Regions from separate parts of the Pseudoflavonifractor phocaeensis genome, predicted to be linked through region 1. Evidence: predicted binding sites of a transcription regulator. Region 1 holds the regulator's gene; each other region holds the start of a gene.

Evidence for each region. The regulator Rex, encoded in region 1, represses fermentation and respiration genes when NADH is low (regulators of the CRP and FNR family bind a similar motif). The targets are predictions, from matches to a motif close to ATTGTTAANNNNTTAACAAT.
Region 2: a site for Rex is predicted at 1,323-1,342, ahead of AAEU42_RS11835 (acetyl-CoA C-acetyltransferase). Genes of this name have one in related genera too.
Region 3: a site for Rex is predicted at 1,242-1,261, ahead of gap (type I glyceraldehyde-3-phosphate dehydrogenase). Genes of this name have one in related genera too.

What each region holds. Positions count from the first base shown of each region.
Region 1 is NZ_JBCDMT010000004.1:197,407-200,661, forward strand. It holds gene AAEU42_RS08150 (CocE/NonD family hydrolase) at 1-244, opposite strand, end outside; gene AAEU42_RS08155 (hypothetical protein) at 406-1,473, opposite strand; gene AAEU42_RS08160 (redox-sensing transcriptional repressor Rex) at 1,470-2,102, opposite strand; gene AAEU42_RS08165 (nitroreductase family protein) at 2,267-2,770, shown strand; gene ligA (NAD-dependent DNA ligase LigA) at 2,817-3,255, opposite strand, start outside.
Region 2 is NZ_JBCDMT010000005.1:458,096-461,350, forward strand. It holds gene AAEU42_RS11830 (DUF11 domain-containing protein) at 1-1,240, shown strand, start outside; gene AAEU42_RS11835 (acetyl-CoA C-acetyltransferase) at 1,444-2,703, shown strand; gene AAEU42_RS11840 (peptidylprolyl isomerase) at 2,887-3,255, shown strand, end outside.
Region 3 is NZ_JBCDMT010000001.1:390,036-393,290, reverse strand. It holds gene AAEU42_RS01955 (MarR family winged helix-turn-helix transcriptional regulator) at 1-143, opposite strand, end outside; gene AAEU42_RS01950 (sensor histidine kinase) at 254-1,027, opposite strand; gene gap (type I glyceraldehyde-3-phosphate dehydrogenase) at 1,274-2,287, shown strand; gene AAEU42_RS01940 (pentapeptide repeat-containing protein) at 3,046-3,255, shown strand, end outside.

The sequences.
Region 1 (3,255 bases):
GATAAGCGGCGGCCTCCTGTTGGGTCAGCGGGTCATTTGCGGCGGGGCGAAGCTCCGGGACAGAAAAGTCCAGCTCTCCCTGCTCGGTAAGGAAATTTTTAACTGCCTTCCAGGTCAGGACATCACCGGCCTCGTATCCGGAAAGGGCATTTTCCGGTTCCACGGCCAGCGTGGGAAGGGACAGCGACAGTGTGATGGCGGCGGACAACAGTCCCGCGCCTAGGCGCTTTTGAATACGGTTCATGGGTTTTCCCTCTTTCTTCCTCGTTTGTGTCAGTTTAGCCGGGCTGAAACAGCTCCTCCCCCCTCTTTGAGCGCCCACTCTTTCAACTGAAAGAAAAAACGCATGGGCCTGTCCCAGCTTCGGGCAGGCCCATACGCCTCTTTGCGTACACATCATTTTATTTACAGCCTGTCCACAGCTACGCTCACAAGGGCACTGACGGTCCCGGAGGAGATCAGCCGGTCCAGGAGTGTGGTGCTCTCCCCTTTCAAATGGGCAGAAAGGGAGAAGTATGAGAGATAAACTACATGGGAACGGAGGAAAGGCGTTCCATTTGAGAGAAGGGACTCCTCCCCCGCTGTCAGGACCCCCAGATTTTTGGCGTCGGCCACGGCGGTGAGCCAACTGAAATCAGAGGATTCAGAATATCCCAGAGCCCGAAGCAGGAAGGTCATGTAGTCGTTGGGCGCCAGCGGGCTGTCCGTGCCGAACCACACCCGCCACTGTTCGTCCACGGCGTTGCCTTTCGTGTACCCCTTATCGTAGGCGTAGGCCACGTAGGGCAGAGCCCAGTCAGGGACGTCGGCAAAGGTGACGATGCTGGAATATTGCAGAGCCGCCTGCTCCTCGCCCATGAGGCGCAGGAACATGATAAGGCCCTGGATGCGGGTGGGGGCCTTTTCCAGATCGTAGCCGGAGCCATAGCCGGCGTCGCTCCCCCGAAACAGCCCCATGGATTTCAGGGCGTCCGCAAGAGCGTTATAGTCTGTTTCCCCGCTGGGACTCATGGTATAGCTGCCGGTGAGGCGGACCACCGCCGTATCCGAGGTGACGGAAAAGGCCGCGGTGGTCTCCTCCGCCGCCAAATACCGGTGGTTTACGGCCAAAGTACCACCGGAAGCCAGCTGGGTTCCCTCCGTGACGTCCACGATCACGCCGGTAGAGGTCCCAGAGAGGGATCCGGCCAGGGCGATAAGGCCGGAACCTGTCTCCAGGCGGAGTACGTCCCCCCGCTTGACCCGCAGTTCCGTTCCGCCGGATTGAGCGGAGCGTGCGCTTTGATACATCTCCTGGGTCCGGGCGTCGATTCGCTCTTCCGCGGCGGTCACAGTTTTGGGGATAAAGGTGTTTTTCAGCCAGTTGAGCGCAATCAGCGGATCTCCCGCGGAGCCGGCGTCGGCGGCCATGGCCGCCACCCCTGTGAGCAGGGTCCCTGCCAGAAGCAGGGCTACGGCGTTTCTTCGTTTCATGGCGCCTCCGAGATCATGTAGCTGAGGGCCAGCAGGCTGTCTGCAAAATGTACGTTCTCCACCACGACGCCGGACCGGCCCATGTCGAGCTCGGCGTTGGTGAAGTTCCAGATACCCTTTACTCCGCCGGCCACCAGACGCTCCGACATGGGGGCGGCAGCGGCCCGGGGCACGGTCAGGACCCCCACGCTGACAGAGGTCTCCCGCAGGTAGCGTTCCAGTTCCTCAACTGGATGGACTTGTACGTCGGAAACGCTCTTGCCGATCAGATTTGGGTCCACATCGAAGGCGGCGGTGAGGGTAAAGCCGCTGCGGTCAAAATGGAAATTTTCCATGAGAGCCCGCCCCAGGTTGCCTACTCCCAGGATAACGGCGGTATGCTTTTGGTTCATACCCAGGATTTCCGCGATCTCATCCCGGAGAGATTCTACATTGTAACCATAGCCCTGCTGGCCAAATTCCCCGAAACAAGACAGGTCCTGACGAATCTGAGAGGCGGTCAGATTCATAGATTTGCCAAGCGCGCTGGAGGAGATTCGTACCACACCCGCCAGATAGAGATCGGTCAAATGGCGGTAATAGCGGGGCAAACGGCGAATGACTGCGCTGGATACCTTCTGCTTTTTCATTCGTCCACCTCACTTTGTCGATATAGGAAGAATTATTTTATTTAGTCTAACCCATCCACACTTCGTTGTCAACTTTTTCACAAATGCTTGCGGATGGTAAAATCTTATGATATAACGAAATAACAAGGATCCGTCCGGTCATTTATAATGAGGAGGTCGTTTTCATGCTTCCAGAAATTTTTCAGCGCAGAAGTGTCCGGCACTATACACAGGAGCCTGTCAAGCGAGAAGAGTTAACAGAGCTTCTGCGGGCGGCGATGAACGCCCCAACGGCAAAAAACTGTCAGGAGTGGAGGTTCATTGTGGTAACAGACCGGACTTCCCTGGACCATATCAGTGAGATCCATCCCTACGCCAAGATGATGCTCCAGGCCCAGGCGGCCATCATTGTCTCGGCAGATTTGGACGAGGCGTTTACGGAGGGACACGCCTATCTGGACTGTGGAGCGGCCATTGAAAACCTGCTGCTGGAGGCGGTCCACCAGGGGTTGAGCGCCTGTTGGTGCGGATTGGCGCCGGCGGAGGATCGGATCGACTCCTTTCGGAAGGCGTTTGAGATCCCCGTCAATCAGCTTCCCATGGGGGTCATTGCCATTGGGCACCCCGAACATGTAAACCCCAGAGAGGACCAGTATGATGAAAACAAGGTTATCTGGTGGAAGGGCTGAACAAATATGTAAGGCGTCTGCGTGGGATTTCCCACGCAGACGTTTTTTATTCTTCCAGCAGGGCGATCAGTGCTGTCTCATCTAAAACCGGAATGTTAAGTTCCTGCGCTTTACGGAGTTTGGAACCGGCAGCTTCTCCCGCCACCACATAGGAGGTCTTTTTGGACACGGAGCCGGACACCTTCCCGCCCATGGCCTGAATCTTCTCCCCCGCCTCTTTCCGGCTGAAGTGCTCCAGTTCTCCGGTGAGGACGAAGGTGAGGCCGGCGAGCTTGTCCCCTACCGGTTCGGCCCGGCTGCTCATGTTGACGCCGGCCTCTTTCAGAGTTTCAATCAGATGCTTGGACTGGGGGTCCTGAAACCAGGCGGTAAGGCTTTGGGCGGTGATGCCGCCAATGTCGGGGACCGCGGTCAGCTCCTCCTCCGTGGCGGCCTCCAAGGCCTCCAGAGAACCGAACTGCCGGGCCAGGACTTGGGCCGCTTTC
Region 2 (3,255 bases), on a different contig from region 1:
TCGGACCCTGCCCGGCGACAAGGCCCTCCGCAAAACTATCCAAACCTACTTCGACGTCACAGACGAAGAGCTGGATAACGGGACGGTGGGCGTGATGTGGTACGTGGTCAAGTACGGCAAGGACAACTGCCCCTACCACGTGGACGGGGTCCTCTACCGGCTGAAAGAAGACGAAAAACCCGTCCCGGTCCTGCCCAAGGAGACCAGCATTCAGGTGGTCCATGAGTATTGGCAGGCGGAGAACGGCGGCGCGCCCGTCAAGGTGGGCGCCAGCGATCCGGTGACCGTGGACACCCTGGCCGAAGCCAAGATCATCGTGGGGCAAAAGGTCAAGGCGGCCGACCTGGAGAAGGTCACCACCTATGATGGACACGACGACTACACCTACACCGGGCATACCCCGGATAATCTGACGGTGCCCGCCGAGGGGACCCTCACCGTCACGCTGAAGTACCTCCGGGGAGTCGACACCTATTCGGTGGGCGGCGAGAAGGTCGTCACCGGCCTCTCCAGCCTGCCCCAGGGCTACTCCGTGACCCTGGCCCTGAAGAACGGGGACACCGAGCTGGACACCGTGACCCTCACCGCCGGGGACTTTACCCGGGAGGATGACGGCAGCTACCGGGCGAATTTCCTCTTCCAGGCGCGGGTGGAGGCGGGGACCTACACCATTCAAGAGACCAGCGGCTCCTCCGTGGGCGGCTATAACGGCCCCGCGGTCAGCTATCAGCTGGAGGAATACGTGGAAACCGGCCCCACCCACACCAACACCAACCAGGTGACCGTGGGCGGCGGGAAAGAGTGGTCGATGGTGGTCACCAACGCCTACACCGTTATCACCAGCGGGGACCCCGGCAGGGACGATAACCGGGATGACGACCGGAACAACGATCGGGACACGACCAACACCAGACAGCCTTCCGAAACTCCGCCTCCTGAGGTGACGCCCCCCGCCGGGAACGGAGAGGTGATCATTCCCGACGAGGAGGTCCCCCTGACCGACCTGCCCCAGGAGGAGACGATCATCGAAGAGCCTTCGGTCCCCCTGGCGGACACGCCGGACGAGGACACCGGGACCGTGATCCTGGACGAGGGCACGCCTCTGGGCAATCTGCCCCAGACCGGCACCACGGCCCAGCCGGCGGACCCCACCATTACTCTGGGCCTGCTGGCGGTCAGCGTCTCCCTGGCGGCGGCGGGACTGTGGCTGCTGCGCAAGCGGGAGGACGGGGAGGCCTGAAAAGGCTGAACCCCTGAAAAAACTGCCATGAGAAGAGCGCCTCCGGCCCTGGCCGGAGGCGCTCTCTTTTCCCTGATCAAAAAACGTTAAACTTTTCACAAACTTTGTATTGCATTTTTCAGACCGGGCGTTTATAATAAGGGCTATCGGAGAAGAAACCGGGCTTTCGGGCCACAAACATTTATTTTTGGAGGGTCATACATATGAAGGAAGTCTATGTCGTGAACTGCTGCCGGACCGCCGTTGGTTCTTTCGGCGGAAGCCTGAAGGACGTCCCCGCCGCCGACCTGGGCGCCGCCGTGGTCAAGGAAGTCCTGAAGCGGGGCAACGTGAAGCCCGAGCAGGTGGACGAGCTGATGTTCGGCTGCATCCTCACCGCCGCCCTGGGCCAGAACCCCGCCCGCCAGGTGGGCGTGAAGGCCGGCCTGCCCTACTCCGTCCCCGCCTACACCGTTGGCATGGTCTGCGGCTCCGGCATGAAGAGCGTCATTGAAGCCGCCCGGGCCATCATGTGCGGCGACGCCGACGTAATCGTGGCCGGCGGCACCGAGAACATGTCCGCCGCCCCCTACGCCATCCCCACCGGCCGCTACGGCGCCCGCATGGGCGACACCAAGATGGTGGACACCATGATCAAGGACGGCCTGTGGGACGCCTACAACAACTACCACATGGGCACCACCGCCGAGAACATCTGCGACGTGTGGGGCATCACCCGGGAGGAGCTGGACGCCTTCGGCGCCTCTTCCCAGCAGAAGGCCGAGGCCGCCCAGAAGGCGGGCAAGTTCGCCGACGAGATCGTCCCCGTCATGGTCAAGCAGAAGAAGGAGATGGTGGAGTTCAAGGTGGACGAGTTCCCCCGGGCCGGCACCACCGTGGAGAGCCTGGCCAAGCTGCGCGGCGCCTTCCCCGTGGGCCCCGACGGCGTGGAGAACGAGGTGGTCCACACCTTTGAGCCCAAGGAGATCCACGAGGCCGACGCCCACAAGCACGTCCAGCGGGTCACCGCGGGCAACGCCTCCGGCATCAACGACGGCGCCGCCGCCATCCTCCTGGCCTCCGGCGAGGCGGTGGAGAAGTACGGCCTGAAGCCCATGGCCAAGCTGGTGAGCTGGGGCCACGGCGGCGTGGACCCCAAGATCATGGGCGTGGGCCCCGTGCCCGCCTCCCGTGAGGCCATGAAGAAGGCCGGCGTGACCATCGAGGACATCGACCTGGTGGAGGCCAACGAGGCCTTTGCCGCCCAGTCCATCGCCGTGGCCCGGGAGCTGGGCTTCGACATGGACAAGGTGAACGTCAACGGCGGCGCCATTTCCATCGGCCACCCGGTGGGCGCCTCCGGCGCGCGGATCATCGTCACCCTCCTGCACGAGATGCAGAAGCGGCCCGAGGCCAAGAAGGGCCTCGCCACCCTGTGCATCGGCGGCGGCCAGGGCGTGGCCACCATCTTCGAGAAGTGCTGAGCCTTTTGATCTGAACGGAAGGGCGGCGGTACGGCGGATGCCGTGCCGCCGCCCTTTTTCCGCGGGGCCCGCTTTTCTGAAATTTGTAAACATTTCAAAAAGGGCCGCCGGTTTTCATTGTCTCGACAGGAAATTGGTGGTACAATGGCACACGTGACACGAAACGCACCAAGGAGGAGAACCATGAAAAAGTTACAGCTGATCGCCGGGACGCTGGCGCTGACCCTGCTGGCGGGCTGCGGGGTGACGGCCGATCCCGACGACGTGGCCTATCAGACCGCCGACCTGAAGCGGGACAGCGAGATCGTCCAGGTGGACGGCCAGAGCGTGGACACCGAGGAATACCTGTTCTGGCTTTTGAACGCCATCTCCCAGCAGAAGTATTACGGGAAGCTCAGGGACGACACCGCCTGGGAGGAGAGCCTGAGTGCCGACGGCACCCCCACGGGGGACACGCTGAAGGCCGACGCCCTGGAGACCGCCAAGCTCTACCGGGTCATCGAGACCAAGGCCGGGGAGCAGGGGGTGGTCCTCACCGAGGAACAGCACAAG
Region 3 (3,255 bases), on a different contig from region 1:
ACCGCCACGATAAAATGGGCCTCCCGCATGTACAGGGTGTCGCCGGGGGCGTACTCCCGGGGCCGCTCCCAGAAGCCCATCTGTGCGATCGCCGACTTTCGGCTGGCGCTCAGCAGCTCTTCCACCAGTTGAATCCGATCCACACCATCGCCCTCTCTCACCGCTGTTTTTCAGATTGTAGCACGGCGGGGGTCCGCCGTCAAATGGTCCGGCCCGCAAAAAGGCCCGGCGAAACCGCCGGGCCTTGCGAAATTTAATCCAACGTTTCGGGCATAAATACCGTATAGGGCAGGACCCTGGAAAGCTCCACCAGCGCCGTGGAAAAGCCGCCGGTCAAATCGTAGCCCATGCGGGGCGATCTGACGATGTCCTCTTTTTGATTGCGGATGGGCAGGGAGAGCACCGCCCGGACGCCCCCCTCTTCCCGATTCTCCAGCACCAGCGCGCCGCCGTGAAGGGCCGCCGTCCGCCGGGCCGCGGCCAGCCCCAGGCCCAGGCCCCCCGCCTCTTTGAGATAGGGGTCCTCCCCGGCCTCTTCCCGCTTGCTCAGGCCGGGGCCGTCGTCCCGCACCGCCAGGATGGCCAGGGCGCCCTTCCGGCTCAGCTTCAGCCCCACGTGTCCGCCCGGCCCCGCCGCCTCAATGGCATTGGAAATCAGATTCAGCAGTGCCAGCTCCACCAGGCCGCCGTCCGCCGCCGTCAGGAGGGTCTCCTCCCCCAGCTCGCAGCGGAACTCCACTCCGGCCTGCCCGGCCAAAGCCTCCACCCTGCGGCCCAGCTCCAGGCACAGTCCCGCCAGGTCCAGGGTCATCGGCCGGAAGGTGGGCGCCTTCTCCTGGGTCAGCTCCAGGTGGGCGATGGTGCGCAGAAGGCGGTAGAGGCTCTGGTTCATCATGGCCAGATAGTCCATCTCTTTCTTTCCGCCCTGCTCCCGGACAAGCGGGGTCAACAACTGAGACGCGGCCAGCAGGTTGCCCACCTGCTCGCGCAGCTCCTGGACCAGCTTATCGCCAGCTTGATCTTCCATGGCGCACCCCCCTGTCCGTCCTAGGTTGTACCGATTTCACTATTGGCAGTATAGCAAAATCTGGGCCCTCCAACAAGGCCTTTTTGTCGCAGTGGGTCGCTTGTTGTCGAATATATAAAATTTGTGATACAAATTCTCTGAAATTTTCTCCGCAAAACAGCATTTTTCCACTTCCAAATTGCTGTAAAGTAGTCTATAATTTGTAGTTGGCAGGTTCGTTAAATCAATCACAAAGGAGTAATGAACATGAGCATCAAGGTTGGCATCAACGGCTTTGGCCGGATCGGCCGCCTGGTCTTCCGGGCCGGCATCAATTCCTCCGACATCGAGTTCGTGGGCATCAACGATCCCTTCATGACCCCCGACTATATGGCCTACATGCTGAAGTACGATACCATGCACGGCCGCTTTGACGGGGAGGTCAGCTTCACCGACCACTCCATCATCGTCAACGGCAAAGAGGTCCAGTTCTTTGCCCAGAAGGATCCCAAGGACATCCCCTGGGGCAAGGTCGGGGCCGAATACGTGGTGGAGTCCACCGGCGTGTTCCTGACCAAGGAGAAGGCCCAGGCCCACATCGACGCCGGCGCCAAGAAAGTGGTCATGTCCGCTCCCTCCAAGGACGACACCCCCATGTTCGTGTGCGGCGTCAACCTGGATAAGTACACCCCCGACATGCAGTTCGTGTCCAACGCCTCCTGCACCACGAACTGCCTGGCCCCCATCGCCAAGGTCCTCCACGACAACTTCGGCATTGCCGACGGTCTGATGACCACCGTCCACTCCACCACCGCCACCCAGAAGACCGTGGACGGCCCCTCCGCCAAGGATTGGCGCGGCGGCCGCGCCGCCGCCGGCAACATCATCCCCTCCTCCACCGGCGCCGCCAAGGCCGTGGGCAAGGTCATTCCCGAGCTCAACGGCAAGCTCACCGGCATGTCCATGCGGGTGCCCACCCTGGACGTGTCCGTGGTGGATCTGACTGTCAACCTGGCTAAGCCCGCCAAGTACGACGAGATCTGCGCCGCCATGAAGAAGGCCGCCGAGGGCGAGTTGAAGGGCATCCTGGACTACACCGACGAGGATGTGGTCTCCAGCGATTTCCTGGGCGATCCCCACACCTCCATTTTTGACGCCAAGGCCGGCATTGCCCTGACCGATACCTTCGTGAAGGTCGTGTCCTGGTACGATAACGAGTGGGGCTATTCCAACAAGGTGCTGGATCTCATTCGTCATATGTTTTCTGTGGATCACAAGTAAGATTTGCTTCGACAAAAGGAGCACCTGTCGTCCGAGTGACGGCAGGTGCTCCTTTTCTTTTGGCTGATTGCACGTCGGGACGTGCGTAAATCTGGGGGACGTTTCTTTTCCCGAGGAAAAGAAACGTCCCCCAGACCCCCAAAGAAAAGTCTTGGGTGCTGACCTGGTCGCAGATTCCCTTTTCAGTAGCAGGTATACTGCTCGTTGTTTGGGGGAAAAGCACGGAAGCGTCTGTGCGATACGTGGTCCCTCTTGCGCCGCTCGGCCGCTGACGTGTGCTTGACAGAAGGTTGGTCTTTAGCCTTCCCCCTGGGGGAAGGTGGCAGCCCGGAGGGCTGACGGATGAGGGGAACTGCGGATAACGGGAAAGGCCCTGCTAAAGAGATAAGTTCCCCTCATCAGTCTCGCTGCGCTCGACAGCTTCCCCCAGGGGAAGCCTAAGATCCACCGAACCCCGTAGCTGCTACAAAGTGCGGCCCCGGGGTTTTCCTGTATTCTTGTGGACAGCTTGGAAAATGAACCCAAACAAGGGGGCCGGAGCCTCCTTGGCTGGTCGTTGAGAGGGGGTCTTGGGGGAGAGAGAATCGGAACTGTAGCATAGGCCGCCCGGCTATGCCGGGCGGGTCACTCTTTCAATAGAGCACAGCAGGGGGACCGTCTTTTCCACGTGGAAAAGACGGTCCCCCTGGCCTCCCACCTTCCAAGGCGGACAAACCTATGTTATACTAGACCCCACAACTACCCAAGGAGACGATACCATGCTTCACCAAGCCCTGTCCGCCGCCCGGGAAGAGGACGACAACATCGACGATCAAATCTTCCAAAACGAGGTCCTGGAAAACGCCGACCTGACCGGCCTGGACTGGACCGCCGTCACTTTCCAAAAGTGCCGGTTCGTCAAGTGCCTCTTCGCCGGGTCCTCCTTTTATCAGGTCCGGTTCGAGAATTGCGACTTCTCCAACTGCTCC